DNA from 4 places in the Mesorhizobium sp. M0047 genome. Region 2 is predicted to be linked to each of the others. Evidence: riboswitches for the same ligand, from Rfam matches in the RefSeq annotation. Region 2 holds a riboswitch; each other region holds the start of a gene.
What was found. Region 2 has a riboswitch for cobalamin ahead of NKJ89_RS14150 (aromatic ring-hydroxylating oxygenase subunit alpha). Riboswitches for the same ligand answer to the same signal wherever they lie in the genome.
Positions count from the first base shown of each region.

Region 1: linked by a shared signal. The riboswitch ahead of NKJ89_RS13035 (CbtB domain-containing protein) and the one ahead of NKJ89_RS14150 (aromatic ring-hydroxylating oxygenase subunit alpha) in region 2 are both predicted to bind cobalamin.
Region 3: linked by a shared signal. The riboswitch ahead of bluB (5,6-dimethylbenzimidazole synthase) and the one ahead of NKJ89_RS14150 (aromatic ring-hydroxylating oxygenase subunit alpha) in region 2 are both predicted to bind cobalamin.
Region 4: linked by a shared signal. The riboswitch ahead of NKJ89_RS13235 (DUF1636 family protein) and the one ahead of NKJ89_RS14150 (aromatic ring-hydroxylating oxygenase subunit alpha) in region 2 are both predicted to bind cobalamin.

Region 1 covers NZ_JAMYUW010000011.1:66,402-74,167, reverse strand. Annotated here, with positions in the region: gene NKJ89_RS13050 (methyltransferase family protein) at 1-449, opposite strand, end outside; gene NKJ89_RS13045 (heparan-alpha-glucosaminide N-acetyltransferase) at 446-1,444, opposite strand; gene NKJ89_RS13040 (MFS transporter) at 1,669-2,868, shown strand; cobalamin riboswitch at 2,994-3,190, shown strand; gene NKJ89_RS13035 (CbtB domain-containing protein) at 3,227-3,406, shown strand; gene NKJ89_RS13030 (CbtA family protein) at 3,422-4,189, shown strand; gene cobU (bifunctional adenosylcobinamide kinase/adenosylcobinamide-phosphate guanylyltransferase) at 4,362-4,805, shown strand; gene cobO (cob(I)yrinic acid a,c-diamide adenosyltransferase) at 4,807-5,421, shown strand; gene cbiB (adenosylcobinamide-phosphate synthase CbiB) at 5,462-6,430, opposite strand; gene cobD (threonine-phosphate decarboxylase CobD) at 6,429-7,475, shown strand; gene NKJ89_RS13005 (tyrosine phosphatase family protein) at 7,472-7,766, shown strand, end outside.
Region 2 covers NZ_JAMYUW010000012.1:89,482-97,247, reverse strand. Annotated here, with positions in the region: gene NKJ89_RS14185 (carbohydrate ABC transporter permease) at 1-183, shown strand, start outside; gene NKJ89_RS14180 (carbohydrate ABC transporter permease) at 185-1,339, shown strand; gene bglA (beta-galactosidase BglA) at 1,344-3,008, shown strand; gene NKJ89_RS14170 (ABC transporter ATP-binding protein) at 3,033-4,145, shown strand; gene NKJ89_RS14165 (DUF680 domain-containing protein) at 4,228-4,464, opposite strand; gene NKJ89_RS14160 (DUF680 domain-containing protein) at 4,545-4,754, opposite strand; gene NKJ89_RS14155 (DUF680 domain-containing protein) at 4,826-5,023, opposite strand; cobalamin riboswitch at 5,533-5,734, shown strand; gene NKJ89_RS14150 (aromatic ring-hydroxylating oxygenase subunit alpha) at 5,850-7,097, shown strand; gene NKJ89_RS14145 (FAD-binding oxidoreductase) at 7,144-7,766, shown strand, end outside.
Region 3 covers NZ_JAMYUW010000082.1:1,987-9,752, forward strand. Annotated here, with positions in the region: gene NKJ89_RS35030 (GNAT family N-acetyltransferase) at 1-472, shown strand, start outside; gene NKJ89_RS35035 (hypothetical protein) at 580-864, opposite strand; gene dxs (1-deoxy-D-xylulose-5-phosphate synthase) at 1,014-2,927, opposite strand; gene NKJ89_RS35045 (pirin family protein) at 3,071-3,994, opposite strand; gene NKJ89_RS35050 (DUF2277 domain-containing protein) at 4,033-4,299, opposite strand; gene NKJ89_RS35055 (exodeoxyribonuclease VII small subunit) at 4,398-4,649, opposite strand; gene NKJ89_RS35060 (histone deacetylase family protein) at 4,653-5,579, opposite strand; cobalamin riboswitch at 5,701-5,880, shown strand; gene bluB (5,6-dimethylbenzimidazole synthase) at 5,929-6,675, shown strand; gene NKJ89_RS35070 (hypothetical protein) at 6,676-7,659, opposite strand.
Region 4 covers NZ_JAMYUW010000011.1:110,187-117,952, reverse strand. Annotated here, with positions in the region: gene cobG (precorrin-3B synthase) at 1-345, opposite strand, end outside; gene NKJ89_RS13245 (cobaltochelatase subunit CobN) at 342-4,091, opposite strand; gene cobW (cobalamin biosynthesis protein CobW) at 4,110-5,147, opposite strand; gene NKJ89_RS13235 (DUF1636 family protein) at 5,144-5,578, opposite strand; cobalamin riboswitch at 5,618-5,822, opposite strand; gene NKJ89_RS13230 (winged helix-turn-helix domain-containing protein) at 5,851-7,050, opposite strand; gene NKJ89_RS13225 (NADH-quinone oxidoreductase subunit A) at 7,369-7,734, shown strand; gene NKJ89_RS13220 (NuoB/complex I 20 kDa subunit family protein) at 7,725-7,766, shown strand, end outside.

The DNA.
Region 1 (7,766 bases), on a different contig from region 2:
TAGTCGCGGTATTTCTTGCCGAACTTCGCCGCCAGCACCTTTTCCTCGCCCTCGATCGCCATCTTCTGCGTGGCGAAGGCCGCGATGAACGCCAGCGGCAGGAACCAGACTATCCCTGAGACAAAGGCGACGCCGATCAACAGCAGCGTGTTGGCCAGATAGATCGGATTGCGCGTGATGCCAAAGGGACCTGTGGTGACGAGGTGGTCGGGCACCGCGTTCGGATTGAGCGTGGTTCTGGCGCGGATCATGGTGCGGATGGCGGTGAACCAGAGTGCCGCGACGCCGAACAGTGCTACCCAGCCGGCGGCGAACAGAATATCGCCCAGGAGGTCACCGATCCAGGGCAGGGGATAGAGCAGGCCCAGCGCGATGCTGATGGCGATGGCGGCGATGTAGATCAGCGGCGGCCACGGGATGAGCCCCGGCTTCGGCTGTTTCTCGGTCATTTGACCCCTTCCTCCATCAACTTGCTGTCGGTTTTGGCGGTACACATGCCGGCAAGGTCGGACAAGTGTGCTTTCCATTCCGCAGTCTGGTCGTTGTTGTAGAGCCGATCAAGCGTCGCCTCGCCCTCGAGCGTATCGAGCATGCAGACACAGTAGCTTGAACAGAACTCGGTGTCGCGCGACTGCTCGCAGGACAGCTGGCAGGTTTTGAGGAAATTCACCTGCGGGGTTTCGACCTGCGCCGGCATGATCTGCGAGAACAGCCAAACGCAGCCGATCAGCAATGGCTGGTGGATCAGGTAGAAGGCCAGGCTGTGCCGGCCGATGAAGACCAGCGGGTTGGCCCAACGCCCGGTCTTGAGGTTCGCCAGCCACGTCAAGACACCCGCGCCCGCGGCAAGCCTGGCGGAGCCTATGCCGAAAAGCACAGCGCCGAACCATGGGAACAGTGGAACGTAGTCGTTGGAACGCGGATTGATCGCCGACAGGCCGACCCACCACAGCCATGGATGGTCGAAGGCCTCGAAGCGCAAATAGACCGGCGCCGCGATGACCAGCGCGGCAACCACCATGGTCAGCAAAGCCGGCAGGCGAAGAAACAGCAGGCCGAGCAGGCTGGCCAGCGCAATCTCGTGCAATATGCCGAAGAAGATGAAGCCGTCCGGGGTGGCGATGCGGGTGACGATCGAAATCGCGATCGCGGCTCCCGCGACCATGGCGAAACGCTTCCAGAAGCCGTTCCAGCGGATTTTCTTGCCGTGGGCGAGGTACAGGCTGACGCCGACCAGGAACAGGAAGGTCGAGGCGATGCAGCGCGCGTAGATCTTCCACCAGCCGAAGGCGGTCAGGCCGGGATCAGTGTAGCCGAAGAATTCCAGATCCCAGGTGAAATGGTAGCTCGCCATGGCGATCAGCGCGATGCCGCGCACGATGTCGATGACGACGATGCGCCTTGGTCGATCCTGGACGGGTGCGGTCGGCGTTTGGATGGTCATGGTCTCGCATTCTGTTTCGGCCCCGCAAAACGACTATCACGGTTGCACCGGGCAAAAGAAGGCCGGGCGTCTGACAACGCGGACAGGATCAGGCGCCGCTTTAGGCCAGTGGCGGAAAGCCTTTGGCCGACTTCGTTTTTTGCCGGGTACGCGTCGGTTTCCTCTTATTGGCGCAGGGATCGCCACGGCAGATTTGGTCCGATAGATTCTGCTTTGGGGAAGCAATGTCCACCCATGTGCGCCATCCGATCTGGCTTCCGGCCCTAAAGGCCGCGGACGCGCGCACCTTCGCCTCGCTCTATGCAGTCGAATCCTTCGCCCGCGCCACGGTGTCGAGCGTCATCCCGATCCAGGCCTATGAGATCCTGCACAACGAGCAGATCGTCTCGATCCTCTACACCGTCGTGGCGATGCTCGGCCTGTCGGTGACGCTCTTCATGCCAATGCTGATCCGCCGCTTTGCGCGGCGCTGGGTCTACACCGCTGGCGCCTGCCTGCTTGCCATCGGCTCGCTGTTCTTCGTCACCCATACGCTTGCCGGGCAACTGGCCGGCATGCTGTGCCGCGTGATGGGCGCCAGCGCGCTGTCGATCACGCTCAACCTCTATATCATGGACCATATCCGCAAGACCGATTTCATGCAGGCCGAATCGCTGCGCATGGCGTGGTCGATGTTGGCGTGGACCGGCGGGCCGACGCTCGGCATCTTCCTCTACACGCACTTCGGCATCTATGCCGCGCATGGCGCCGTGGCGATCTTCGCCCTGGCCTTGCTGGCGCTGTTCTGGACCTACCGGCTCGGCGACAACCCGTCGATCCGCCCGGGCAAGACGCGCCCGGTCAACCCGCTCGCCAATATCGGCCGCTTCGTCGCGCAGCCCAGGCTCAGACTGGCCTGGCTGATCGCTTTCGGCCGCTCCTGTTTCTGGACGACTTTCTTTGTCTATGGGCCACTGTTCATGGTCATCACCGGCGAAGGCAAGCTGGCCGGCGGCGTGCTGGTTTCGGCCGGCAACGCGCTGCTGTTCATGGCCATCTTCTGGGGCAAGGCGGGAAAGCGCTTTGGCGGCCGCAGGACGATGACATTTGCCTATTTCGCCATGTCGGCCATGCTGCTGGCGGCAGGCTTCGTCGGCGAGACCGTGCCGCTGCTCACCGGCGCCTTCCTGCTTGGCGGCGCCTTCTTCACCATCGCGCTCGACGCACTCGGCTCGACCGCCTTCATGCGCTCGGTGCGCTCCTATGAAAGATCGCAGATGGCGGCGGTCTACCGGACCTATCTCGACTTTTCCGAACTGACGCCGCCGCTGGTCTATTCGGTGGTGCTGGCGTTTTTCGGCCTAGGCTCGGTGTTCGTCACGCTGGGCCTGCTGGCTGCGGTCTGCGGCTTCGTGACGTGGCGCTATCTGCCGAAATCGCTTTGATCTTCAGGGCTTTGGTGGAAGTGCCGCATGCCAAGGTGCCTGCGGCAGCGGAGGCCCTCACTGGCACGACGCATTCGCGATGGTTGCCGCCGGAATTTGGTTTGCTGGAGGCGAGGATTCTGCCTATAGTCGGCAATGTCGTCGGTTCCATTTTGGAGCCAAGAGGGAATGCGGTGAGGGCGAGTTTCGCCCAATGCCGTGGCTGCCCCCGCAACTGTGTGCGGTAGTCCTCTCCATATGCCACTGAAGATTTCTTCTTCGGGAAGGTGGGGAAGGGCGCTGATCCGCGAGCCAGGAGACCTGCCGGCGACAGGAAACTGACTTCGATGCCCTCGGGTGGAGGGCGAAAGGACAAGACATGACTACTGCTTCCGTCTCCCTCGGCGCCTCCGTCTCCTCGCAGTCGCGCTTCATGCAGCTCGCGCTTGCAGCGCTGCTCGGCGTTTTCGTGATGGGCTTTGTCGGCTTCTCGCATATCGATGCGGTCCACAATGCGGCTCACGACTATCGCCATTCGATGGCGTTTCCCTGCCACTGACGAGGATCTGACATCATGAACCTGTTTCGCAACGTCGTGTTCATCGCGGCGATCGCAGGGCTCGTGGCCGGTGTCGTTCTCGCCGGCATGCAGGCCTACGCTACCGTGCCGCTGATTCTGAAGGCGGAAGTCTACGAACAGGCTGGCGGCGGGCATCACCATGACCATGCCGCTCCGGCCGCAACGGATAGCAATGCCATGAGCTCTGCCGCTCCGGCAGCGGAAGCCGCCCCGGCCGCCGAAGACGAGGGTTGGGCGCCGGCAGACGGTTTCGAACGTTTCGCCTTCAGCGTGCTTGCCAACATCGTCACCGGCATCGGCTTCGCCTTGATCCTGGTCGCGGTTTCCGAATTCGCCGGCGGCATCGGTGGCTGGCGCCAGGGCGTCTTCTGGGGGCTGGCCGGCTTTGCCGTGTTCACGCTGGCGCCGGGCCTAGGCCTGCCGCCGGAACTGCCGGCCATGCCAGCGGCCGATCTGACCGAGCGCCAGATCTGGTGGTGGGCGACCGTAGCGATGACCGCGGCCGGGCTCGGCGTGATCGCCTTCCGCAAGTCGCTGCCGCTGGCGATCCTGGCTGTGGCCTTGATCGTCGCTCCGCACATCGTCGGCGCGCCGCAGCCCGGCAGTTACGAGACGGCGATCCCCGAAGGCCTGCACCACCAGTTCGTGGTGGCGGTGACAGTGACCAATCTGGTGTTCTGGCTGGTGCTCGGCGCGGTCGTCGGCGTGGTGCGCGGCCGCTTCACCGGCACCGCGACCAGCCTGCGCGACAGCTTTGCCTGACAGCAAGGCACTGACCTTCCTCATCGGCGGTGGGGGGGGGGGGGCGGGGGCGGCCCCCCCCCCCCCCCCCCCCGCCCCCCCCCGCCGTCTCCCCTCTCCCGCCCGCCCCCCCCCCCCCCCCCCGCCGCGCCGGCGGGCCCCCCCCCCCCCCCCCCCCCCCCACGCCGAAACCCTGGCGACGGCCTTGCCCTCGCCATGGACCTATATCGCGACGGCGCAAGCCTATGACGATGAGATGCGCGAGCGCATCGCGCTGCACCGCTCACGCCGCGGCGAAGGCTGGACGACCATCGACGCACCGCTCGATCTTGCCGGCGCGCTCGCGGCGTTGCCCGACAACCAGCCGGTGCTTGTCGACTGCCTGACATTGTGGCTGACCAATCATATGCTGGCCGAACATGATCTCGAGCTGGAATGCCGGCGACTGGCGGAGGTGCTGTCGCGGCCGCGCGGGCCCTGGTTCGTGGTGTCCAATGAAGTCGGGCAAGGTATCGTGCCTGACAACGCACTGGCGCGCCGGTTTCGCGATGCCGCCGGCCGGCTTAACCAGCAGATCGCTGCCGTCGCCGACACAGTGCTGCTGATGGTGGCGGGACTTCCGCTGAAGGTGAAATGACATGACCGACGTCGACAATAAGGACGAAGAACGCCACCGCGCCAAGATGGCCAAGCGCAAGACGGTGCAGGATGCCGAGGTGGCGAGCAAGACGGTCGAGAAGGGGCTGCTGATCGTCAACACCGGGCCGGGCAAGGGTAAGACGACGGCCGCCTTCGGTCTCGCGTTGCGGATGCTCGGCTACGGCAAGCGCGTCGGCGTCGTCCAGTTCATCAAGGGCAAATGGCATACCGGCGAGAAAGACGCCTTCGCCGCCTTCGGCGACCGCATCGTCTGGCACGCGATGGGCGAGGGCTTCACCTGGGAAACGCAGGATCTGAAGCGCGACATCGCCGCGGCCGAAGCGGCGTGGGCCAAGGTGCTCGAGCTGATGGCCGATCCGTCAATCAGCCTGCTGGTGCTCGACGAGTTGAACATCGCGCTGCGCTACGACTATCTCGATCTCGACAAGGTGGTTGCGGCGCTGAAAGCCCGCCGCGAAGGCCTGCACGTCGTCGTCACCGGCCGCAACGCCAAGCCGGCGCTGGTCGAGGCGGCCGATCTCGTCACCGAGATGGGCGTGACCAAGCACCATTTTTCCGCGGGCGTTAAGGCGCAGCAGGGCATCGAGTTTTGAACGTTTCTTACCCTCCTCACAAGGGGGAGGGTGAAATGGGTCACGCCACAATGACGATGATCGAAATCACTCCAAACAGCGCAATCAGCAGATAGTCGGCGACGCGATAGAGTTTCAGCGCCTGCCTTATATCGGCGCTGTCGGCTTCGCGGCGGCCGCCTCCGCCCATGAAGACGTCGTCGACCAGGACGCCGCCGTAGCTGCGCGGCCCGGCGAGTGCCAGGCCGAGCGCGCCAGCCATCGCCGCTTCCGGCCAGCCGGCATTCGGCGAGCGGTGCTTCTTCGCGTCGCGCCACACCGTGTGCCAGGCATTGCGCGGGTCGGCGTCTCTGACCAGGAAAGCCGCCAACACGATCAGCAGCGCCGTCAGCCGTGACGCCGGCAAATTGATCCAATCGTCGAAGCGTGCCGCCGCCCAGCCGAACGCCTCATGGCGCGGGGTACGGTGACCGATCATCGAATCGGCGGTGTTGGCGGCCTTGTAGGCGGCGCCGCCGGCGAGGCCGCCGAGACCGGTCCAGAAGGCGGGAGCAACGATGCCATCGGAAAAATTCTCGGCCAGGCTCTCGATCGCAGCGCGGCTGACACCGGCCCGGTCCAGCGTCTCGGGATCGCGGCCAACGATGCGCGAGACGGCCACGCGGCCCAGGGCGAGGCCGCCAGTGTCGAGCGCGTCCGCCACCGCCTCGACATGTTCGTAAAGGCTTTTCTGCGACAGGAGCGAGGTTGCCAGAAGGGCCGTGATGATGAGTCCCATGGGAACGAACCAGAGCAGGATCTGCACGCCGAGGCCGATCAGCGCCGGCACGAGCACGATGACCAGCAGCGCCTGGACACCGCGCTTGCGACGCAACGCGTCGGGATCAGTGGCGTGGTTGAGCCAGCGGTCGAGAAAGGATATCAGCCTGCCGAACCACGTCACCGGATGGCCGATGGCGCGAAACAGCCAGTCGGGGTAACCGAGGGCAAATTCGACGGCCAATGACAGGAAAGCGATCAGGACTGACATGAAGCTTCTTGAAGGAGCGGTGGACCATGGTGGAAGTCTTGGCCGGGCGAGGGCGCTTTTCCCCAACGCTTCGCAGCCTTTCGTCGACCTCTCGACCGGTATCAATCCGCACTCCTACCCGCTTTTCGACCTGCCCGCCACCACCCTGTCGCGGTTGCCGGAATCAGGGCGTGCGCGCGACCTGATAGAGATCGCGGCCAATACCTATGGCGCGCCGTCACCGGCCAACGTCGCGGCGGCACCGGGCACGCAGATCCTGTTGCCGCGCGTGGCGTCGCTGATCGCGCCCGGCAAGGCGCTGGTGCTGGGGCCGACCTATGCCGAACATGCCCGTGCTGCGGCGATTGCCGGACACGAGGTGGCCGAGGTCAGCAATTTCGAAGGGCTGGCGGACGCCGACCTTGCCATCATCGTCAATCCGAACAATCCGGATGGACGCATCATCGAGCGGGATCGTTTGCTGGCGCTGGCCGCCGGACTGCGCGCCAAGGGCGGGCTGCTGGTCGTCGACGAGGCGTTCATGGATGTCGGCCCGCGTGAACATAGCCTTGCCGGCGATGTCGAGAGTGGCGGCATCGTCGTCCTGCGTTCGTTCGGCAAGTTCTTCGGCCTGGCCGGGCTGCGGCTCGGCTTTGCACTTTCAGATGCGGTGACGGTCGAACGGCTCGAAACGCAATTCGGGCCATGGGCCGTAGCCGGTCCGGCGCTTGAATACGGCATCCGCGCGCTTGCCGATATCGGCTGGCAGGACGCGATGCGGACATCCCTTGCGGAAGCATCGGCGCGGCTCGATACGCTGTTCGGCCGCTTCGGTATTCCCGTCGCGGGCGGTACGACCTTGTTTCGCTATCTCCGCCTGGCCGATGCCGAAGGCCTGTTTGCAGCCCTTGGCGAGCGCGGCATCCTGCTTCGGCATTTTGCCGACCGGCCGCATGTCCTGCGCGCCGGCCTGCCCGGGAGTCAGGATGAATGGCAGCGGCTTGAATCCGCTCTTGCCGAATGGGCGGCGCGGCGCGAGGATCGATCAAAGGGTTCAAAACAATGATCCATGTCTGCTCGTTGGCAAAGATCGAGGAAACGGTGGCAAGGACCGGTGCCGAGCGCATGCTGTCGCTGCTTGCCGCTGGAACGGAGGTGGTACGTCCCGCCTCGATATCGAGTGAAAACCATCTGCACCTGGTCATGCATGACATTGCTGTGGCGCAGGACGGCATGACCATGCCGGGCGAGGATCATGTCCGCAACCTGCTCGATTTCGCGCGCCGGTGGGACAGGGCAAGGCCGATGGTCGTGCATTGCTATGCCGGCATCAGCCGCTCGACCGCCTCGGCCTATA
Region 2 (7,766 bases):
CTGACCATGACCAACGGCCAGTGGAACAGCCAGGTCCTGGCCAATTTGATGTTCGACTGGATGTTCCGTGGCGGCGGCGATTTCGGCCGCGGCGCCACCATCGCCATCATCATCATGATCGCGGTCATTCCGATCATGGTCTGGAACATCCGCCAGGCGAACAAAGAGACGGGAGGACATTGAGATGGCCGTTGCGACCGGAAATTCCTTCGCCAGCCGCTTCGGCGTCCATATCGCCGTGCTTGTCTTCGTCGCGATCTGGACCATACCGACGCTCGGCATCCTGGTCTCGTCGCTGCGCGACAAGAACCAGATCATCGCCTCTGGCTGGTGGAATTCGTTCGCCAGTTCCACTCAGACCGAAGCCGGCCGACTGCCGGCCGCCTCGACGCAAGTCGAAAAGGACGGCAAGTTCGTTCTCGAGGGCAACATCTTCGGCGACGGTGCCAAGCGCAACATCAGCGCCTTCGGTGTTAAATCGGCGGCGCCAACGCAATATCCCGCTGGCACTTCGGCCGATCTCGGCGATGGCGAAATCTTGCAGCTGAATGAAGACGGCAGCTTCGTCATGCAGTCGCCCAAGGCATTCGAAGGCGATCGCGGCCAGCGCGTCTACTATGCCTCGTCGGCGCCGCCGAAATTCACCACCGAGAACTACAAGACAGTCTTATTTTCCGAGGGCATCGGGCGGTCGTTCATGAATTCGCTGACCGTCACCATCCCGGCGACCGTCATCCCGATCCTGATCGCCGCCTTTGCCGCCTATGCGCTGGCCTGGATGCGGTTTCCCGGCCGGGCGCTGCTGATCGCGGTCATCATCGGCCTGCTGGTGGTGCCGCTGCAGATGTCGCTGATCCCGCTCCTGAAACTCTACAACGGCGTCGGCGCTTTCTTCGGCATGCCGTCGAAAACCTATCTCGGCATCTGGCTGGCGCATACCGGCTTCGGCTTGCCCTTTGCCATCTACCTGCTGCGCAGCTATATTGCCGGCCTGCCGCGCGAGATCATGGAATCGGCGCGTATCGACGGCGCCAGCGATTTCGAGATCTTCGTCAAGATCGTCTTGCCGCTGTCCTTCCCAGTGCTGGCTTCGTTTGCCATCTTCCAGTTCCTATGGGTATGGAACGATCTGCTGGTGGCGATGGTTTTCCTGGGTACAGAGGCAGACCAGATCGTGCTGACCGCCAAGCTCAATGCGCTGTTGGGCTCACGCGGTGGCGACTGGGAGATTCTGACGACATCGGCTTTCGTGACCATAATCGTGCCGCTGATCGTCTTCTTCTCGCTGCAGCGCTATTTTGTCCGCGGGCTGCTTGCCGGCTCGGTGAAAGGAGGCTGAGACGATGCAATCCGCTTTGAAGGCCAGCTCGAAACCTGACCTCGCCATCGATCGCGACTGGTGGCGCGGTGCTGTGATCTACCAGATCTACCCGCGCAGCTACCAGGACTCGAACGGCGACGGCATCGGCGACCTCAAGGGGATCATCGGCCGCCTCCCCTACATTGCGGCACTCGGTGCGGACGCCATCTGGATTTCGCCGTTCTTCAAATCGCCGATGAAGGATTTCGGCTATGACGTCACCGACTACCGCGACGTCGATCCGATGTTCGGCACGCTGGCCGACTTCGACGCGCTGACCGCCGAGGCACACAGGCTGGGCTTGAAGGTGATGATCGACGAAGTGCTGTCGCACACCGCCGACAACCACCCGTGGTTCAAGGAAAGCCGGTCGAGCCGCAACAACCCGAAGGCCGACTGGTACGTCTGGGCGGACGCCAGGCCGGACGGCACGCCACCCAACAACTGGCTGTCGATCTTCGGCGGCTCGGCCTGGCAATGGGATACCAGCCGCCAGCAATATTACCTGCATAATTTCCTGGCCGAGCAGCCCGACCTCAACTTCCACAGCCGCCAAGTCCAGGATGCGTTGCTGGACGTCACCCGCTTCTGGCTGGAGCGTGGCGTCGACGGTTTTCGGCTCGACACCATCAATTTTTACTTCCACAGCCAGGGCCTGGAAAACAATCCGCCGCTGCCGCCGGAAGAGCGCAACGACCAGACCGCACCAGCGGTCAACCCCTACAACTATCAGGACCATCTCTACGACAAGAGCCGCCCGGAGAACCTCGGCTTCCTCGAGCGCTTCCGCGCCCTGCTCGATGAATATCCGGCAACAGCCGCGGTCGGCGAGGTCGGCGATTCGCAGCGCGGACTGGACGTGGTGGCTGCCTACACGGCCGGCGGCAAGCGCGTGCACATGTGCTACTCCTTCGACTTCCTGGCGCCGGAAAAGATCAGTGCGGCCAAGGTCCGCTCGGTGCTGGAATCCTTCGGCAAGGTCGCCAGCGACGGCTGGTCGTGCTGGGCCTTCTCCAACCACGACGTGATGCGCCCGGCCTCGCGCTGGGCGGCCGGCGAATCCGATCCGACCGCCTACCTCAAGGTCATCTCGGCGTTGTTGATGTCGTTGCGTGGTTCGGTCTGCATCTATCAAGGCGAAGAGCTTGGGCTCGCCGAAGCGGAGCTGCGCTTCGAGGACTTGCAGGACCCCTACGGCATCCGCTTCTGGCCGGAATTCAAAGGCCGCGATGGCTGCCGAACGCCGATGGTGTGGGACGGCAGCGCCAAGAATGGCGGATTCTCCCCGGCAAAGCCCTGGCTGCCGGTGCCGACCAAGCATCTGTCGCAAGCTGTCAATGTCCAGCAGGGCGACGAGAATTCGCTGCTTGAGCACTATCGTCGCTTTCTCACCTTCCGGCGAGCCCACACGGCACTTGTCAAGGGTGACATCACCTTCATCGAAAGCGATGGCGACACCGTCGCCTTCACCCGCCGCGCAGGCAACGAGCAGGTCGTCTGCGCCTTCAATCTGGGAGCCGGGCCAACCAAGGTTGACCTTGGCAGCCGATCGCCGCAACCTTTGCCCGGGCATGGATTTTCGGGGCAGGCAAGCAGCGGTTCCATCGAGCTTGGCGGCTACGGCGCCTGGTTCGGGCGCGTCGACTGAATTTCAAATCACTGGAGGAAACCAATGGCCGATGTCACGCTAAGGCAAGTGAAGAAGTCCTACGGCAATCTGAACATTCTCCACGGCATCGACCTCGATATCAAGTCGGGCGAATTTATCGTCTTTGTCGGTCCGTCGGGCTGCGGCAAGTCGACATTGCTGAGGTCGATCGCCGGGCTCGAGGAAATCACCTCCGGCGAGCTCAGAATAGCCGGCGAGGTCGTGAACGACGTGCCGCCGTCGAAGCGGGGCATCGCCATGGTGTTCCAGTCCTACGCGCTGTACCCGCACATGACCGTCTACGACAACATGGCGTTCTCGATGAAGATCGGGAAGGAGAACAAGGCCGAGATCGACCGGCGCGTACGCCAGGCGGCGGAAATCCTGCAGTTGACGAAATATCTCGACCGCTTGCCCAAGGCGATGTCGGGCGGACAGCGCCAGCGCGTCGCCATTGGCCGCGCCATCGTGCGCAATCCGAAGGTGTTCCTGTTTGACGAGCCGCTGTCGAACCTTGACGCCGCACTTCGCGTCGCCACCCGCATCGAAATCGCCAAGCTCAAGGAATCGATGCCCGCCACGACCATGATCTACGTCACCCATGACCAGGTCGAGGCGATGACGCTGGCCGACCGCATCGTTGTGCTCAAGGAAGGCCATATCGAGCAGGTCGGCACGCCTATGGATCTCTACAAGAAGCCCGGCAATCTGTTCGTTGCCCAGTTCATCGGCTCGCCGGCCATGAACATCCTGCCGGCGACCATCGAAAGGACCGGAAACCCGACTGTCGTCAGCCATGTCGGCGGGCGCAAGGCAACCGTGCCGATCACGACCCCTGCTTCGGCAAAGGGCGCCGCGGTGAGCTTTGGCGTGCGGCCGGAGGACCTGATCATTGCCAGCGGTGCGGACTATCTGTTCGAAGGGACGGTCGACTATGTCGAGCAGCTCGGCGAGGTCCAGCTTGTCTATGTCGACATCGGCCGCGCCGATCTGCCACTGGTGACCAAGCTGCCCGGCAATGTCGAGGTCAAGCGCGGCTCGACATTGCGGCTGAGCGCCAATGCCGAAGACCTGCATATCTTCGACACGGATGGGCGGTCCTTCGCGCTTCACGAAGCAGAGGCTAAGGCGGCCTGAGGTTCCATGATGAGACTGCACGTTGCAAAAACAAGAGCGGCGGGCCTGCCCGCCGCTCTTGTTTGGAGATCAGCTTCGGCTGTTAGCGGCCGAAGAGATTCCGGTCGCTGCCCTGAGGGGCGGACTTCGGTACGTCGCCCGACGAATTGAGCAGCTTGTAGACCGGCGAACCGGTGTCGCGCACCGAAGACGTCGGCGTGGTGTCGACGTTGGAGGTCGCCAGCTTGTTGATATCGGTGCCACCAACGTTGTCGTTGCGGGCATAGGCGCTGCCGGCGGCAATCAGAAGAGCGGCGGCAGTAAGAACAATCTTTTTCATTTTTGACACTCCGTATTCTCGAATTCGATGCTGCGGGTTAACCCGCAGCATCGCTGTCGGATGTTGGTTTTGATCGGATGTTAGTTGTTGCCGAACAGGTTGCGGTCGCTGCCATGGTTGACAGGCGCCTGCGTGGCCGGCTCCGACTTCTTGACGGAAGCCGTGTACGAGCTGTCGACGGCGGTGGTGGCAGGCTGGTTGGCGCCGTTCGAACCATAGTTGTCGCTAGCGGCGAAAGCGCTACCCGAGATGGCCAGAACAGCGGCGGTAGCAAGAATGATCTTCTTCATTTCAAGTCTCCTGAATTTTCTGGATTTCGCCAGGACGGCGGGCGAACCCGCTGTCAACTGGGAATTGGTTGTTAGTGGCCGAAGAGGTTACGGTCGCTGCCCTGGGCAGGCGTCTGAGCAGCCGGTTCCGACTTCTTGACCGAAGCGGTGTACGAGCTGTCGACGGCAGTGGCTGCCGGGGCGTTCGAACCGTAGTGGTCGCTGCCATTAGCGAAGGCGCTGCCGGAAATGGCCAGAACGGCGGCGGCAGTGAGAATGATCTTTTTCATTTTTTGTACTCCAGTATCTTCTTTTTCGTCCGTCTAGCGGCGTGTCTTGGAAATGAAATCGCGTCGTTCGGACAGCCCCGATGTGGGAGGGCATCCTCGCCTTTTCCAATCACGAAGTTGTTTCGTGTGGACCATGATTCCGCTACTTGAAATTGTGCCAAGGGCTTCCACACGCTACTTATTATTTATATTTTTCAATGGTTTAAGCAAAACCGTCCGCTGGATCACTAACTGTTGCCAAGGCCCGGCGTTCACAACGTCCTGCACGCACCGTCAACAGAAACGAACCGTTCGGTTCGATTTTAGAATCAGCTAATAGTCACTTTTCGAAACCGTTAGCCTTTTTTGGCCGCCAGCAAGGGTTGGCTTTCGAGGAGATTGCAAGTGGCGATGGCTGCCGAAGAGATAGGATTTCAGCCCGGCAATCGCCAACCCGAACGTTTCGCACGCGTGTCGCGCCGCATGGATACGATGTCGTTTTCATGCCGATGACGCGCCAGCGATCGTGGTTAGATCATGCCATCTCAGGTGCCGCTTCGTGACGACGGGGCGGAGAATTGGGAAGCCGGTCAAAATCCGGCGCTGCCCCCGCAACGGTGGTGGAGTTCAAGTCGCAACGGGAGACCACTGGGCAACTGCCTGGGAAGGTGTCGCGATCGTCCGCAAGGACAACTCCAAAGCCCGGAAACCAGCCCGAGATTTCTAGACTCGACTGATCGCGGTGGGCGATCAAGAGGTGGATAGTGCATGCACGGCGCCTCGCCGGCCTGCGTCCAATCCTTCCTCCGTCACCACCAGTTCAGTCCTTAGATAACGAGGACAGGACATGGATATTCGCAACGACATGCTGAGGCTCTTGAACAGCCGTCGGCAAGGCTTTTCGCTAGAGCAGCCCTTCTACACCGATCCAGACTACTTCAAGCTGGACATGGAGCTGATCTGGTATCGCGATTGGCTGTTCATCGGCCATGATTGCGAGCTGCCGAAGCCGGGCAGCTACATTACCGTGCAGATCGGCGACTATCCGGTTGTTCTTGTCCGTGACCAGCAAGGCAAGATCAACGCCTTCCACAATTCCTGCCGCCATCGCGGCAGTCGCGTCTGCAACACCGACAAGGGTACTGCGGCAAAGCTTGTCTGTCCCTATCACCAGTGGACCTATGAGCTCGACGGCCGCTTGCTGTTCGCCCGTCAGATGGCCGACGGTTTCGACAAGAGTGAGTTCAGTCTGAAGCCGGTCGCCTGCGAGAGCGTCGGCGGCTATATCTTCATCTGCCTGGCCAAGGAGCCAGCGGATTTCGCGCCGATGCGGGCGATGATCGAACCTTATCTGCTGCCGCACCGGTTGCGGGAAGCAAAGGTCGCCTTCGAGAGCACGATCATCGAGAAGGGCAACTGGAAGTTGGTCTGGGAAAACAACCGCGAGTGCTATCACTGCGTCGCCAATCATCCCGAGTTGTGCAAGACCTTCCCCGAGGCTCCGACCGTGACCGGCGTCAACGGCGCCGACAGCGACCCCGAAATGGTCGCGCATTGGGCCAAATGCGAGGCCGTCGGACTGCCGAGCATATTCCGCATCGATCCGGCCGGGCAGTATCGCGCCACCCGCGCGCCGCTGCTGCGCGATGCCGTCAGCTACACCATGAGCGGCAAGCTGGCGGTGAAGAAGAACCTCTCCGACGCTGTCTCCGCCGATCGCATCGGCACCTTGATGCACTATCACTATCCGACGACATGGAACCACATCCTTATCGATCACGCGGTGACGTTCCGGGTGGTGCCGATCAGCGCCACGGAAACGGCAGTGACGACGAAATGGCTGGTGCACAAGGACGCGGTCGAGGGTGTCGACTACACCATCGAAGACCTTACCCATGTGTGGACCGAAACCAACGACCAAGACCGCCGCATCGTTGAGGAAAATGCCCTCGGCATCCTGTCGCCCGCCTATGAACCAGGCCCCTATTCGGAGCTGCATGAGGGTGGCGTGATCCAGTTCGTCGAATGGTACGCGTCGTTCATCGGCCCGCGCCTCGCCGAAGGTGGAAGGCCGGCGCTGCGCAGCGTCGCCTAGTTGCATCACATGCACAAAACATGAGGGACAAGAGAGGATGAATGCGATGACGGATCTTGGCCTCTATCGCCATCTCGACCAGATGACGCCCTGGAACGACAGGCTGCAGGTGCTGGAGGTGATCGGCGTCAGCGACGAAGCGCCTGACGTCAAGACCTTCACCTTCCGCTCCGACAACCAGACCTGGTTCCGCTACAAGCCGGGCCAGTTCGTGACGTTGGAACTGCCGACTGCGGACGGGCCGCTGATGCGCACCTATACGCTGTCGTCCTCGCCATCGCGGCCGTTCTCGATCGCAGTGACGGTGAAGGCGCAAGCCGGCAGCACCGGCACGCGATGGATGTTTGACCATCTGACGCCCGGCTCGCACGTCAAGGCCTATGGGCCGACCGGCGATTTTTCGCTGCACAGTCACCCGGCGGCCAAATATCTGTTCATTTCGGCCGGATCCGGCGTGACGCCGATGATGTCGATGCTGCGCTGGCTGAACGACTGTGCGCCATGGACCGATGTCGGCTTCGTCAATTGCGCGCGCCGCCCGGAAGAGATCATTTTCCGCAAGGAGCTCGAACTGCTCGGCAGCCGCATGCCGGGCTTGTCGCTCGGTTTCATGATCGAGGAGCGTTCGAGCCGAGAGGGCTGGTTCGGCCATATGGGCCGCATCGACGC
Region 3 (7,766 bases), on a different contig from region 2:
GAAGCGGCTGTGGCTGGCAAAGCACGGCCGCGCTTCGGATCTCTTCGACGAAGGCTCCACCGCTCTGGCGGCACTGGTCTCCGTCCTGGCCGAGCTCGGATTGCTGCGCATCTTCGTGCTCGAACGTGACGACGCGATCATCGCCGTCTCGATCAATTTCGAGCAGCGCGGGACGATGATGGCTTTCGTCACGACCTATGACCCGTCCTTCGAGCGGGCCTCGCCGGGCATGGTCTTGATGATGGACTATATCCAGTGGTCGCTTGACCAGGGCTTGACCACGGTCGACTTTCTCTGCGGCGGCGAGGATTTCAAGCGCCGCTTTTCGACGCATTCGGTGATCTTGTCATCAGTGATGGGTGGGCGAAGCCTGCGCGGACGCCTCGCCATCTTGGCCGACCGCGCCCGCAACGCCGCGAAATCATGGCGCTCCGAGAAGCCGTCGAAGCAAGCGGAGCTGGCCGAAGAATAGTCTTTTCAGATCGGCTGCATAACGGCAAGCGTCATGGAAAGGCATCTGCCGATGGACCGACACCCATCGTGCCTTCTTAAGCAACTCCAGGCCCACCGGCCTCCAATTTAGAAAATGGTTCGCGAAACCTGCCGTTCCACGGCGGGCGACAGATCGTCGTCCGGCTTGCCCGTGGCTTCCTCGCGTGGGCGTTCGCTCATGGCCGGCGCTACGCCCGGCACGACCACCAGCTGCGGCACCTGCTTGTAGGAAAAGCCGCCGCGGATATCGCCCATCTTGCCGGCGACGATGCCCATGGCCGCCTTTTCGAGGCTGCGATCGTAGCGCGTTTCGGCGGCGGCCGGCGCGACGATGAGGGTGCAAAGCGCTACGCCGCACAGAAGCGTTTTCATTGTTGTTGTCTCCCTGCCTGATCAACGGTTTAGCAGGGCGCCGTTGAAAAACGGCCAAGAGAGACGGTAAGCGAAAAGCCAAACGGCAGCGTAAACAACGCGTTAACGTCGTGGGCCGGCCAACTGATTCAAGTCGTTGAAACTTTAATTCAGGCGCGTTGGGCGCGAACCATATGCCCGAGCGCGACGAACACGGTGCGCACGATGCCGGCCGCGTCGAGCCCGGCATCGGCGTACATCTTTTCCGGCTTGGCGTGGTCGGTGAACGCGTCGGGCAGCACCAGCGGGCGCACCTTCAAGCCGCTTTCCAGGAGACCTTCGTGGGCCAGGAACTGCAGCACGTGGCTGGCAAAGCCGCCGACGGCGCCCTCCTCCACCGTCACCAGCACCTCATGCGAGCGGGCCAGCCGCCGGATCAGATCCTCGTCGAGTGGCTTGGCGAAACGGGCATCGGCGACCGTGGTGGAAAGCCCGGCGGCACCCAGCTCCTCGGCGGCGATCAGACAATCCTGCAGTCGCGTTCCGAAGGACAGCAGTGCTACCTTGGTGCCCTCCTTGAGGATGCGGCCCTTGCCGATTTCGAGAACCGAGCCGCGTTCCGGTAGGTCGACGCCGACGCCGTTGCCGCGCGGATAGCGGAAGGCGATGGGGCCGTCATCATAGCTCGCCGCGGTACGCACCATATGGCGCAGCTCCGCCTCGTCGGCAGCGGCCATGACGACAAACCCCGGCAAGGTTGCCAGGAAGGTGGTGTCGAAAGCGCCGCAATGGGTGGCGCCGTCGGCTCCGACGAAGCCAGCCCGGTCGATGGGAAACCGCACCGGCAATTTCTGGATGGCGACGTCGTGGACGACCTGGTCGTAGGCACGCTGCAGGAAGGTCGAATAGATCGCCGCGAACGGCTTATAGCCTTCGGTGGCAAGGCCGGCTGCGAAAGTCACCGCGTGCTGTTCGGCGATGCCGACATCGAAGGTCCGCGACGGGAATGCCTCGCCGAACAGGTCGAGGCCGGTGCCGCTCGGCATGGCAGCGGTGACGGCAACGATACGGTCGTCCTCGCGGCCTTCCCTTACCAGGCTTTCGGCGAACACCTTGGTGTAGGCAGGCGCGTTGGCGGGCGCCTTGGCCTGCGCGCCGGTGATGACATCGAATTTGTTGACGCCGTGATATTTGTCGGCGGCGGCTTCCGCCGGCGCGTAGCCCTTGCCCTTCTGAGTGACGACATGGATCAGCACCGGGCCTTCGCCATTGTCGCGGACATTTTTCAGGACCGGGATCAGATGCTCCAGATTGTGACCGTCGATCGGGCCGATGTGATAGAAACCGAGCTCCTCGAACAGCGTGCCGCCGGTAACGTAGCCGCGTGCGTGCTCGACCGCCCTTGTGATCGCGCGGTCGGCGCGTTTGCCGAGATAGGACGTCAGTTTCTTGCCGAAATCGCGCAGGCCGATATAGGCCTTGCCCGAAGCCAGACGCGCCAGATAGGCGCTCATCGCGCCGGTCGGCGGCGCGATCGACATGTCGTTGTCGTTGAGGATGACGATCAGCCGCGCATCGAGCGCGCCGGCATTGTTCATCGCCTCGTAGGCCATGCCGGCCGACATGGCGCCGTCGCCGATGACAGCGATGACATTGTTGCGGCCGCCGGAGAGATCGCGAGCGGCAGCCATGCCGAGGCCGGCCGAAATCGATGTCGAGGAGTGGGCGGCGCCGAAGGGATCGTACTCGCTCTCGGCGCGGCGGGTGAAGCCCGACAGGCCCCCTTCCTGGCGCAATGTGCGGATGCGGTCACGGCGGCCGGTCAGGATCTTGTGCGGATAGGCCTGATGGCCGACGTCCCAGATAAGCCGGTCATCGGGGGTGTTGAAGACATAGTGCAGCGCCACCGTCAACTCGACCACGCCAAGGCCGGCGCCAAGATGGCCGCCGGTGTGGGAGACGGCATCGATCAGCTCGGCGCGAAGCTCGGCTGCCAATTGCGGCAGCTCGCTTTCGGCAAGCGTGCGCAGGTCGGCTGGGATGCGGACCTTGTCGAGAAGCGGCGTATGCGGCGTTGCGTTCACGGGTGCTCAGGCTTTCTGTTCATTGGCGAAATAGGCCGCCGGCCGGAGAATGTAAATGCACGTCAGTGACGCGGATCGGGCTGCGGTTCTTGGTTTGATGCATGCCGTTCTCCCAGAACCGGGCCACTTTCGGGCAACATGCATCAGCTTTCCGGCAGCGGAATGAACTCTTGCTCGTCTCCGGGAACAATATCGAAGCGTCCCGTCTTCCATTCCTGCTTGGCCTGCTCGATGCGTTCCTTCGACGATGAGACGAAATTCCACCAGATGTAGCGCTGCGAGCCGAGCGAAGCGCCGCCGAACAGCATGAAATGCGTCGCGCCGGTCTGCGACGATACGACGATCTCGTCACCGGGCCGAAACACCAGCAACCGTTCGGCCGGGAAAACGTCGCCCGAGATCGAGACCTCGCCTTCGAGTGTGTAGATGGCTCGTTCTTCCGCATCGGCCGGGATCTTCACGCTGGCGCCTGGCGCCAGGCGCAGATCGGCATAGAGTGTCTCTGTGTCGGCCCTGACCGGGGATCGCAGCCCTTGGAAATCACCAATGGCAATGCGGCCGCTAACGCCCTCGGCGTCGATCTCGGGCAACCGGAGTGCTGCGGTGTTCTCGAAAACCGGGGCTACTTCTTCCTTGCCGTCCGGCAGCGCCAACCAGGTCTGCAAGCCGGAAATCGACATCGGCGCGCCGCGCATTTCCTCAGGGGTGCGCTCAGAATGGACGATGCCGCGGCCGGCGGTCATCAGGTTTACGTCACCGGGCTGGATGACCATTTCGGTGCCGAGTGAATCGCGATGCCTTATATTGCCGTCGAACAGATAGGTGACCGTCGACAGACCGATATGCGGATGCGGGCGTACGTCGAGCGCCTGGCCGGCGCGCAGGATGGCCGGGCCCATGCGGTCGAAGAAGATGAACGGGCCGACCAACCGCCTCTTGGCGGTCGGCAGGGCGCGGCGAACCTGGAAACCGCCAATATCCTTGGCGTTGGGGATGACCATCAGTTCGATCTGGTCGCTGGCGAAGGCGTCGCCGGCCTCTGGGTCTTTCCCCGGGAAGAAGCTCATGCACTCTCCTTGTCAGCGCCAGAGGCAGCCTGGACGCTTCAGGCAAACCGGATCGCCGATTTCGCCCTTAGTTTGGCCGCCACTTCCTCGCGATTGCGAGGATGCTGATGGGTTTCGAGTGAATCGAGCAGTTCGCGCGCCGATGCTGCGATGGCTTCGACCGCGTGGTCGAAGGCATGCTGGTTCTGCTTCGAAGGCCGCGTCGTTCCGCTCAGCTTGCGGACAAACTGAAGTGCCGCGTCGCGGACTTCGTCATTGGTCGCGGGCGGATCAAAATTGAACAGGGTCTTGATGTTTCTGCACATCGTTTCCGTATCTCCTCTTGTCCTGAGCCGTTTCAATCAAGATGAACTTTATGCTCAATCATGATCGTGTCCAAAAGTCGGTGAGACGGCTGCGTGCCTCAGTCCGCGTCGAGCGGCTCCGTTCCAACCGGCTTGCCATCACGCGACAGCCTGATCTTCTCGACCTTGTCCTCGGCTGCCTTCAGCAGCCGGTCGCAATGCGCCTTCAGCGCTTCGCCGCGCTCATAGATCTTGATCGACTGATCGAGCGGCACGTCGCCACGCTCAAGATCATCGACGATCTTTTCCAGCGCGTCGAGTGCCTGTTCGAAGCTCATCGCCTTCACATCGTCGTTGGTCTCACCGGCCATCATTCATCCTTTCATCAGTCGCCCGACATGGGCGGCGACCGAAAATGCCAATCCCTGCAGATCGTAGCCACCCTCGAGCAGGCTGACGAGCCGGTCGCCGCTATGACGCGCGGCGCGCTGCATCAGCTGGCCGGTCGCCCAGTCGAAATCGTCCTCGGTCAGGTTGATCTCGGCCAGCGGATCGCGGTGATGTGCGTCGAACCCGGCCGAAATGACGATCAGGTCGGGCGCGAAATTGTCGAGCGCCGGCAGCACGCGCGACAGGAAGGCATCGCGAAAAACCTCGCTGCCGGTCTGCGGCGCCAACGGCGCGTTGACGATGTTGCCGGCGCCGGTTTCGTTTTTTGCCCCGGTGCCGGGATAAAGCGGCATCTGATGCGTCGAGCAATAGAGCACCGAGGGATCGTCCCAGAAAATATCCTGCGTGCCGTTGCCGTGATGTACGTCCCAGTCGATGACGGCAACGCGCTCGACGCCATGTTTCTTCTGCGCATAACGTGCCGCGATCGCCGCCGTGTTGAACAGGCAGAAGCCCATGGCTGTGGTCTTTTCGGCATGGTGGCCGGGCGGCCGGGCAGCGACGAAGACATTGTCGGCGCGGCCTGAAAAGACGTCGTCGACGGCGGCGTTGGCCGCACCGATTGCGGTGATCGCCGCCTGCCAGCTCTTCGGACTAGCGGTGGTATCGGCGTCGATGCGGGCGATCCCCTCGTCGGGAATGGCGGCGCGCACGCGAGCGACGAAATCGGCGGGATGCGCGTAGAGGATGGTGGCCTCGTCGCCTTCCGGCGCCTGGATACGATCGAGCGCGGCAAAAGCCTCGTCGTCCAGCACGCGCTCGATGGCGCGCAAGCGGTCCGGCCGCTCGGGATGGCCGGGCGGCGTGAGGTGCTCAAGGAAGATCGGATGGGTATAGAGACGGGTAGCCATCGTCCTAATCTAGTGACCCGGATCGGCAAAGGCCATGCACGGGCGGCCGATGACTGGGGAAAATCGCGCCTGCGTCCATTCGCGTCGCTGCAGGCATTGGCGTCGTCCGCGCTTCGGCGTAAGGTCCGTGACACTGCCTGGTGCCCGCCGCAAGCGGGAGAATCGGGAACACGGTTGAATTCCGTGGCGTGCCCAACGCTGTAAGGGGGACCGCGCCGGTATATGCCACTGTCGATGACGGGAAGGCACCGGACGCGGGTTGATCCCGAGCCAGAAGACCGGCCTGGCAGGCATCGTCATCCGCATGGTCAGGCGGTTGGCATCGATTGCAATCGCAAGGGGACAAGCGATGCCGGAACACATGACCGCTGCTGTTGGCGATGGATTTGAGGAGAATGCGCGCGATGCGGTGTATCGCGCCATGTTCACTCGGCGCGACGTCCGCAGCCATTTCCTGCCCACCGGGCTCGACGATGAGGTGCTGGCGCGGCTGCTGCTTGCCGCCCATCACGCGCCGTCGGTCGGCTTCATGCAGCCTTGGAACTTCATCGTCATTCGCGATGCCGAGCGACGGGAAAAGGTGCGCGACCTGTTCCTGGCGGCGCGCCAGCAGGAACTGCCGGCCATTGCGGAAGAGCGGCAGGCGCTCTACCGCAAACTCAAGCTGGAAGGCATTTGCGAAAGCGCGCTCAACATCTGCATCACCTGCGATCGCGAGCGTTCGAAGGGTTCGCCACTGGGACGCTCGCACAATCCGGAGATGGACCTCTATAGCACGGTCTGCGCGGTGCAGAATTTCTGGCTGGCGGCGCGCGCCGAAGGCGTCGGTGTCGGCTGGGTCAGCATCATCGAGGCGCAAGCGCTGAAAGGCCTGCTTTCTATTCCGGAGCATGTGACCCCGGTCGCCTATCTCTGCGTCGGCCGCGTCTCGGAGTTCGCGCCAAAACCTGACCTTGAAACGCATGGCTGGGGACGGCGGCTGCCGCTGCCGGAACTGATCATGAGCGAGACGTTTTCCGGGCAAGGTGAAGTGCTGCTCAAATCGACCGTGGCGCGCCTCAACACCGTTTCTGCCGCGCCGTCGAGCCCTCGCTAATCAGGGTGTCGCGCCGGCCGGTCCCCAGCGCGAGCCGCCAAAGGAGGCCAGCGCCTTGTCCTTGAGTTCCCTGAACTTCGACGACGCCTCCGCCAGCCGGGTGTCCCAGGCCGGATCTGGCACCTGGCCCGCGATGGTCTTGAAATAGACCTGCATCAGGCAAGCGATGGCGAAGGGCTCGATGAACGCCGCCTTGAAGGCCCAGGCGAAGACGATGGCTAGCACGAAGGCCCAGCCCGCCAATTGCCCTGGCATCAGGAAAAGAATGGCGGCGGCCGGCGCCAGCATCAGCAGGAAGATAACGAAGGATACGCCCCACATGATGACCGCCAGCCAGACGGCGTTCTTGACCATCACCTTGCCGTTCTGGGCATAGAGCACGACGCCTTGGCGCGCCGTCTCGAACGGCGAGGACGAATTGATGCGAATGTTGTAGCCGAGGATGATCTCGTCGACATAGGTCAGCGACAGGCGGATCACCGTGTTGATGAAGGAGACCAGACCGCTCAAACCCGGGATCGGCAGGAAGGCGGCGATGCCGCCGAGCAGGCCGGTGATGGCCCGGATGGCGCCCTTGACCAGCTGATCGACGACGAAAAGGATGTTGGCCTCGGCAAAACGCTGGGTGACGATATCCTTGGCGTAGGCGATCTGGTCCTGGCCGCCGGGAATGTCACGGCCGTCGATCAGATGGACCATCACGGCGATGTGGCCGGCCTTGACGACATAGAGGATGTATTCGCGGATCCAGTAGACGGCGATCGAGACGATGCCGAAACCGACCACCCCGCCCCACAAGGCAAAGGACATCGGCCCGTCGGGATCGGTGGAGATGTGGCCGACGCCATAGCCGACGGAGGCGCCCGTGCCGGTCGCCATGATGTAGGCCAGTGTGATGCCGAAATAGACGATCATGCGAAAGACAATGAACGGCCAGGTCCGCATCATGATGGACACCGACCTGCCGATATCGAAATCCCACATGCCCCGAATCTCCCCCTCAGAGGTGGTGAAAGAGGATGGACCCAACCCGGCGATTGTCAATTGCCGGCCGCGGCGCCGGCAGGGCGGAATCATGAATCGTTAACGCT
Region 4 (7,766 bases), on a different contig from region 2:
GATCCGTACCGCCAAAGGCCGGGGATCGACGATCTCCTGAGGATCGATGCCGGCAAGCGGCCCGGTCTCGACCGGCACACCGGTGCGCACCGCGATGCCCAGCGCATCGACCTCCGCCGCCAGCACGGTCGCGCTTTCCGCCGTCAGGCCGCGTATCTGCAGGCTGCCGCGCGCGGTGACTTCCATGATGCCATTGCCAAGCCGCAATGCGGATTCGGCCAGTCCGATCAAAAACTTCGGCGACAATTCTCCCGCGACCGGGTTGAGCCGCACCAGCAGGCCGTCGCCGGTCTGCATCGGCGCTGACAGGGCGGGGCAGGCGCCACGACGTGAGAAGTCGTTCATGCCGCCACCCCAAGCGCTTCCGCCTCGGCAATCAGGGCCGTGAGATCGTCGTCGATGGAATTGCGCAAGGGATGCCATAGGCCACGCCGGCGCGCCGACAGCAAGCGCTCGGCGATGATTTTTGCGGCGGCGGGGTTCTCGCGCAGGATGAAGGCGCGGACGGCTGGATTGCCGACATACGCATCGTGAACGGCCTCGATCAGCGTTCCCGATATGGCATGAGTGGTTTCGGCGAAGCCGACCAGCCGGTCGACCGTTTCGGCGAATTCGGAAGCGCCGCGCGGGCCATGGCGCATCTGGCCCGATATGAAGCGCGGATTGACGGCGCGGGCGCGCACGACGCGGGCCACCGCCTCGCCAACCGAGCGCGGCTTCGGCTTTTGCGGGTCCGTGGTGTCGAGCACGATGACGTCGGCATTTCTGCCGAGCGCCGCCAAGGCTGCCGAAAAGCCGCCGATGAAGGCGACATCGGCGGAGCCTTCGAGAATGTCGCGGCCTGGATCGTCGCCGGTGTGGACGAGAAGATCCGCTTCGGCGATGCGACCCTCGAAGGCGCCAGGGGCCGAGATGCCTTCGCCCTCGGCGCCGCCATAGGCATGCGAGGTCGCGTCGAGATAGGCGCGGCCGACCTCTTCGCGCACTTCCCAATCGCCGGAGGACAAAAGATCCTCGACGCCGGCGCCATAGGTGCCGGGCGAGGTGCCGAAAATGCGTGGGCTGACCTTGCCATCGGCGCGGGTCCTCGCCGCGAGCGGGTTTTCCGAATCCTCCTCGTCACGCGCGGCAACGGCGTTGGCGGCGGCATCGATCAGTGCGATCTGGGTCGGGAACATGTCGCGAAACAGGCCTGATATGCGCCAGGTGACGTCGACACGTGGGCGGCCAAGCGTGGCCGGCGGCAGCACTTCGATGCCGGTGATACGGCCGGTCGCAGGGTCCCATTGCGGCCGGCAGCCCATCAGCGCCAGCCCTTGCGCGATCTCCTCGCCGCCGGTGCGCAGCGAAGCCGAGCCCCAGAGATCGATGACCAGCGAGCGCGGCCAGTCGCCATGCGATTGCATGTAACCGCGTACTACCTCCTCCGCTGCCGCTCGGCCCAGATCATAGGCGGTCGGCGTCGGCATGGTGCGCGGGTCCGACGTGAACAGGTTGCGGCCGGTGGGCAGCACGTCCGAGCGTCCCCGCGCGGGCGCGCCGGCCGGACCGGCCTTGACGTGGCGGCCGTCGAGCGCGGCGAGCAGCGCCGTCTTCTCGGCGTCAGCGCTTTGGCGGCGCATGGCGTCGGGCTCGTCATCGGGGGCACGGCCATAGATATGCAGACCGTCCTTGACGGCGAAATCCTTGAGATCGCACAGCCAGGCGTCGATGCGGCGCAGTGCTTCGTCGGGCACGTCGGTCCTGGCGACGCCAGCTTCGGTGGCGAGGCCGGTCTTCTGCGCGGCGTCGACGATCAGCTTGGCCAGGCGGTCGCGGCGGCGGCGGTCGAGCCCGTCGGCCTGGGCATATTCGTCGACCAACCGCTCGAGCTTATGTTGATTCTCGTCCAGCCCGGCACCGGTCAGTGGCGGCGGCAGATGGCCAAGGGTGACGGCGGCAATGCGCCGCTTGGCCTGTGCCGCTTCGCCGGGGTTGGAGACGATGAACGGATAGATGACGGGCAAGGGACCGGTGACGATCTCGGGAAAGCAGTTTTCCGACAGGGCAACCGTCTTGCCCGGCAGCCATTCCAGCGTGCCATGCGCGCCGACATGGACCAGCGCATGAACGCCGAGCGATTTGCGCAGCCACAAGCCGAAAGCGATCAGCGCATGGCGCGGCGGTAGCGTCGGGTCGTGGTAGTCGGCGCGGCGGTCGGCCGAGCGGCCGCGGTCTGGGGCGAGGGCTACGGTGATGTTGCCGAAAGTGGCGGCACGGAAGGGAAATTTGGCGAAGGTAGGCGCCTGAGCACCCCCCTCTGTCCTGCCGGACATCTCCCCCGCAAGGGGGGAGATTGGCAGTGCCGTCGCCTGCACCTTTCCTGCAACGTTTGAGATTGGCGGAAGCGCAGATGACAGCTCAATCTCCCCCCTTGCGGGGGAGATGTCCGGCAGGACAGAGGGGGGTGCCTCACACCAACCTGTCTCGCCTTCTGCCTTCCCCCAAGCCGCCTCCATGGCAGCGACAGCCGCAGCCGGCAGGCTCTTGGAGAAGTCCAGATAATCCTCCAGCCCCAGCCCATCTTTGCTACCTTCAAGAAGCCCTAGCAACGCACGCGGCGTTTCCGGAATCCCCTCAACACCATAGCCCTGTTCCCTCAGGTCGTGCAGCATCGCCAACACGCTGGACGGCACGTCGAGGCCGACGGCGTAGCCGGTGCGGCCGGGGGCGCTCGGATAGTCCGGGATCAGGATGGCGAGCTTGCGCTCGGCGCGTGGCGTCTGCTGCAGGCGGATGAAGGCCGCAACGCGATCAGCTACCTGCGCCACACGATCCGCTTCAGGTCGGTTGGCGAAGGCGCGGTGGCCAAGCGCGGGATCGGTCTCGTTCTCGCCCTTGAAGGAAATGGCGCCGGCCAGGATGCGGCCGTCGAGCTCGGGCAGCACGACATGCATGGCAAGGTCGGCGGGGGCGAGCCCACGCTGGTTGTTCTGCCAGATGTCGCGGCGAGTGGTGGCGACGATGACCTGGAAGACGGGCACGCCGGCGCGGTCGAACAGAGTTTCGACGCCGGGCTCGGCGCCGGAAGCGAAAGCGGTCGCGGTGATGATGGCGGCGGGTTTCAGGAAGGCCAGTGACGTTTCCACGAACGCCAGGGATGCTGGGTCCTTGAGGCTGGAGACGAAGATGGGGACGGGGTTGATGCCGCGCTGCCGCAGCGCCTCAAACAGCGCGTCGATGGGCGCGACATCGGCGGCCAGCAGCATCGAGCGGTAGAACAGGATGGGCACGACTGGGGCGTTGACGTTGTCAACGTCGAGTTCCGTCACACCCCCCTCTGTCCTGCCGGACATCTCCCCCGCAAGGGGGGAGATTGCGCCGTCATCAGGGATTTCGCCAATCGCGGATATCCGAGATAGATTCCTATCTGACGGGGCAGATGAGGAGCCGGCTTTGGTGACAGCCGATCTCCCCCCTTGCGGGGGAGATGTCCGGCAGGACAGAGGGGGGTGTGACGGAACGCCAACACTCGATGCGTCCGGCTTCTCCACAACTCCGCATGCGGGCTCGTAAAACCCAGCCTTCGGGACCGCGACCGGCTCGACGACAGGCTCATTCTGTCCCGCTAACCTTGCCAGCTTCCGCACCAGCGCGCTCATATTCGCCGGGCCGCCCTCGCGGAAATAGTCGAGCAAGCCGTCGAGTTCTTCGCGCGGCAGCGTCGAGGCTTCGATCAGCCTTAGGTCCTCGTCGCGGCATTCGCCAGGAAGCAGCGCCAGTTTTATACCGCGCGCCCGCGCCGTCGAGGCAAGCTGGTCGCAGCCGTAGCGCCACCAGTCGTAGCCGCCGAGGATGCGGACGAGGATGATTTTGGCGTGACGGGCGACGCTGTCGACCCAGAGGTCGACGGACATGGGATGGCGCAAGTCGCGCAGTGCCGCCAGCCGCATCGAGGGCAGGCGGTCGGCGTCGGCCTTCCACGCTGCCGCCAGTCCGGCGAGGTCGCTGTCGGTGAAGGACAGGGCCACGATATCCGCCGGCGTCTGCCGCAGATCGACCGGCTCGGCGAGGTCGTCGAGCGAGGCGGATGTCGTGGTTAGGATGTGCATCGCAACCTATGTCCGAAATCAGCCGGCGAGTATACGCTCGATAGCCGGGCGGTTCAGCCCCTTGAGGCCGATGACGACGAGGCGCGAGCGGCGGTCGTCCTGCGCCGTCCAGGCGCGGTCGTAGTAGTGGTTGACGCGCGGCCCGACGGCCTGCAGCAAAAGCCGCATCGGCTTGCCGCCGACCTCGACGAAGCCCTTCACGCGCAGCACGTTCTCTTCTTCGGCGGCGGTGGTGACTCGTTTCGCCAGTTCGTCCGGATTGGCTATCGAGGCAATATCGACGATGAATGTATCGAAGTCGTCATGCTCGTGGTCGAACGCGCCGTCGTGATGAGACTTGCGGTTTTCGATATCGTCCTCGACGGCGAGACCGAGGCCGAGCAGCACGGAGGGATCCACCTTGCCATGCGACGTCGGCACGATCTTCACCGCGCGGGCGGAGTGTTCGCCAATGATGGCATTGGCGCGGGCGGTGCCGGCGGCGTCCATCAGGTCGCTTTTGGACAGGATGATCAGGTCGGCACAGGCGATCTGGTCCTCGAACACCTCCTCGACCGGATCGTCGTGGTCGAGCGTCTCATCCTGAGCGCGCTGCGCCTGCAAGGCGTCCATGTCGTTGGCGACGCGTCCCTCGGCCAATGCCGGCCCGTCGACCACGGCGATGACGCCATCAACGGTGACGCGGCTTTTCACGCTCGGCCACTGGAAAGCCTGGACCAGCGGCTTGGGTAAAGCGAGGCCGGAGGTCTCGATCAGGATGTGATCGACCTTCGGCGTCAGCGCGAGGATCTGGTCGAGCGCCGGCACGAAATCGTCGGCGACGGTGCAGCAGATGCAGCCATTGGCCAGTTCGACGATGTTTTCCTCCGGGCAGGTGTCGATGCCGCAGCCCTTCAGGATCTCGCCGTCGATGCCGATGTCGCCGAACTCGTTGACGATGATGGCAATACGCTTGCCGCCGGCGTTTTCCAGGAGATGGCGGACCAGCGTCGTCTTACCGGCGCCGAGAAAGCCGGTGACGACGGTGCAGGGGACGCGGGAGACGGAAGCGGTCATTTCAGGTCCTTCAACAGGTCGAGGGGAGGGATGCGGGCAACAAGGCCGCGCTTCAGGCTATCGGGGCGGCCGCGCCATGGGATCAGGCCGTCCGTCGAAGTGGCGAAGAGTTTGGCTCCAGTGACCAGATCGGCGCCGCTGGTTGGTGTCAGGTCGCCGAAGACATAGCTCCAGCAGCCGTTGCGCAGGATGGCGGCGCTGAGCCGCCGCTTGCAATTGCCGAGACATTCGACGCTGCTGATGCGAATGTTGTCGCCCGACGCGGCGCGTCGCGTGTCGTCCGCCAGCAGTTCGCCGGCGCGGGGATGGGCGTCGGAGCCGGTTTCATCGCGGCAGGAGGCGCAGACGATCACGGTGACGCCAGCCAAGGCATCATCATGGCCGGACGAAACATCCGCTGTGCCAGCCGAAAAACTGCTGTCGTGGTCCAAAGATCGTGCTCCTTGCCCGGAAACCCGCCGGACGATCGGATTCTGTAGTCGCAGACGGCAGGTCTCCTGGCTCGCGGGTCATTGCCTTGGGTAGCCGCCTTCCCGGGATCACCCCAGTGGCTTTCGGCCTTGGCTCTTCGCTTACAGTTGCGGGGACAGCCGCGGATTTGGGATTTCGTCCCGCACCGCATTCCCTCTTAGCTCCTCTCGTTGAAGAGAAGAGACCGTCTGTACCGGATTTAGGCTTTTGCAGGCGGCGGTGTCAACGCGGCTTACGACACGGCGATTTCGGCCAGCGCCGGCCCCAAATCTCCGGCGGGCGTCACTTCCATGCGCTCAAGGCCAAGCCAGCCCTGCATCTGCTTCAATTCCTCGAAGAGCTGAGCAGCGGTTTCAGGCGGCGCACTGGACTCCGCATAGGCCGCATGGACGCGCAGGGCACCGGCCGGCCGGTCGGCCTTGAGGTCGACGCGCGCGACAATCCTGTCGCCGAGCAGGAACGGCAGGACATAATAGCCGTATTGCCGCTTGTCGGCCGGCGTGTAGATTTCGATGCGGTAGTGGAAATCGAACAGCCGCTCCGTGCGCGAGCGTTCGAAGACGACCGGATCGAACGGCGCCAGCAGGGCGCGTGCCTCGATCTTGCGCGGCAGACGGGCGTCCTTGTGAAGATAAGCCGGCTTGTCCCAGCCTTCGACGCGCACCGGCAGCAATTCGCCTGTTTCAACCAATTCCTCCAGCCGGCCTTTCATGTCGGCCGGCGAGAGGCGGAAATAGTCGCGCAAATCGCCTGATGTCGCGATGCCGTGGGCGCGGGCCGAAATGCGCAGCAATTCGCGGTGCGCGTCCTCGGCGGCGGGAACCGGCAGATCGAGGATCGCCTGCGGCAGCACGCGTTCGGGCAGGTCATAGAAGCGTTCGAAACCGCGACGGTGCGCCGTAGTGATGCGTCCGGCCCAGAACAGCCACTCGAAGGCATGCTTGGCATGGCTCCAGCCCCACCAGCCGCCCGAGCCCTTCTGGCCCTCGAGCGCGGAGGCGGCGGTCGGGCCGCGCTCGACGACCTGGCGGTAGATCTCTTCGACATAGGCGGCGTGCTCGCGGCCCCATTTGGCGAGGCCCAGATACATTTCGTCGCCGCGCTCGGCCCGTTGCATGCGCCAGCGCATCAGCGGGTATGTCTCGACCGGCAGGAAAGAGGCCTCATGCGCCCAATATTCGAAGACCGTGCGCTTGCGCGTCATGGCCGCATTGTCGAGCAAGGCGAGAGGGTAAGGGCCAAGGCGCGAATAGAGCGGCATATAATGAGCGCGCACCACCGCGCTGACGGAATCGATCTGCAGCAGACCGGTTCGAGCCAGCACGCGGGCAAAATGGCGGCGGTCGGGCGTAGCTGTTGGGCGGGGATCGAGAAAACCTTGGGCTGCAAGCGCGATGCGCCGGGCCATGGGGAGCGAGATCTTTTCCTTCATGCAGGCGTCACTCTGAGGGCGATGATGGGTGATTCCGGACAATGCTAGCAGGGTTTTGGCGCCAACCATGTCAGGAGAGAAAAGTGGAGTAAAAGGCGAAGGAAATCAAACAGGAGCGGATCGGACCAGTTTGCCGCGATAAGCCGTCCAGGTCAGTGTTTTGAACAAGGTTTGACTTGCTTCGCTGGAAGTGCTGCGCTAACCCTCGCCGCGTTGCAGCATAGGCCCTTAAAACGGTTCAGCGGTTAAACTGTCACGCTTCCGCATTAGGGTCCGGTGCTGTAATCAACGTGGATTGGCGCCAACGGAAAGCCGAGCATGAACGCACTCTTGAGCTCATACCTGCCCATCGTCCTGTTCATTGGCGTGGCGCTGGTTGTCGGCCTGGCGCTGCTGGCCGCACCCTTCCTGGTGGCTTACCGCAACCCCGATCCCGAAAAGCTTTCCGCCTACGAGTGCGGTTTCAACTCGTTCGACGACGCACGCATGAAGTTCGACATCCGATTCTACCTGGTGTCGATCCTGTTCATCATCTTCGACCTGGAAGTGGCCTTCCTGTTTCCGTGGGCGGTGTCGTTCTCGAAGATCGGAATGCTCGGCTTCTGGTCGATGATGGTGTTTCTGGCGGTGCTGACCATCGGCTTTGCCTATGAATGGAAAAAAGGAGCGCTGGAATGGGATTGAACGACAGTTCAGGCACCCTCGTCGCGCCGAAG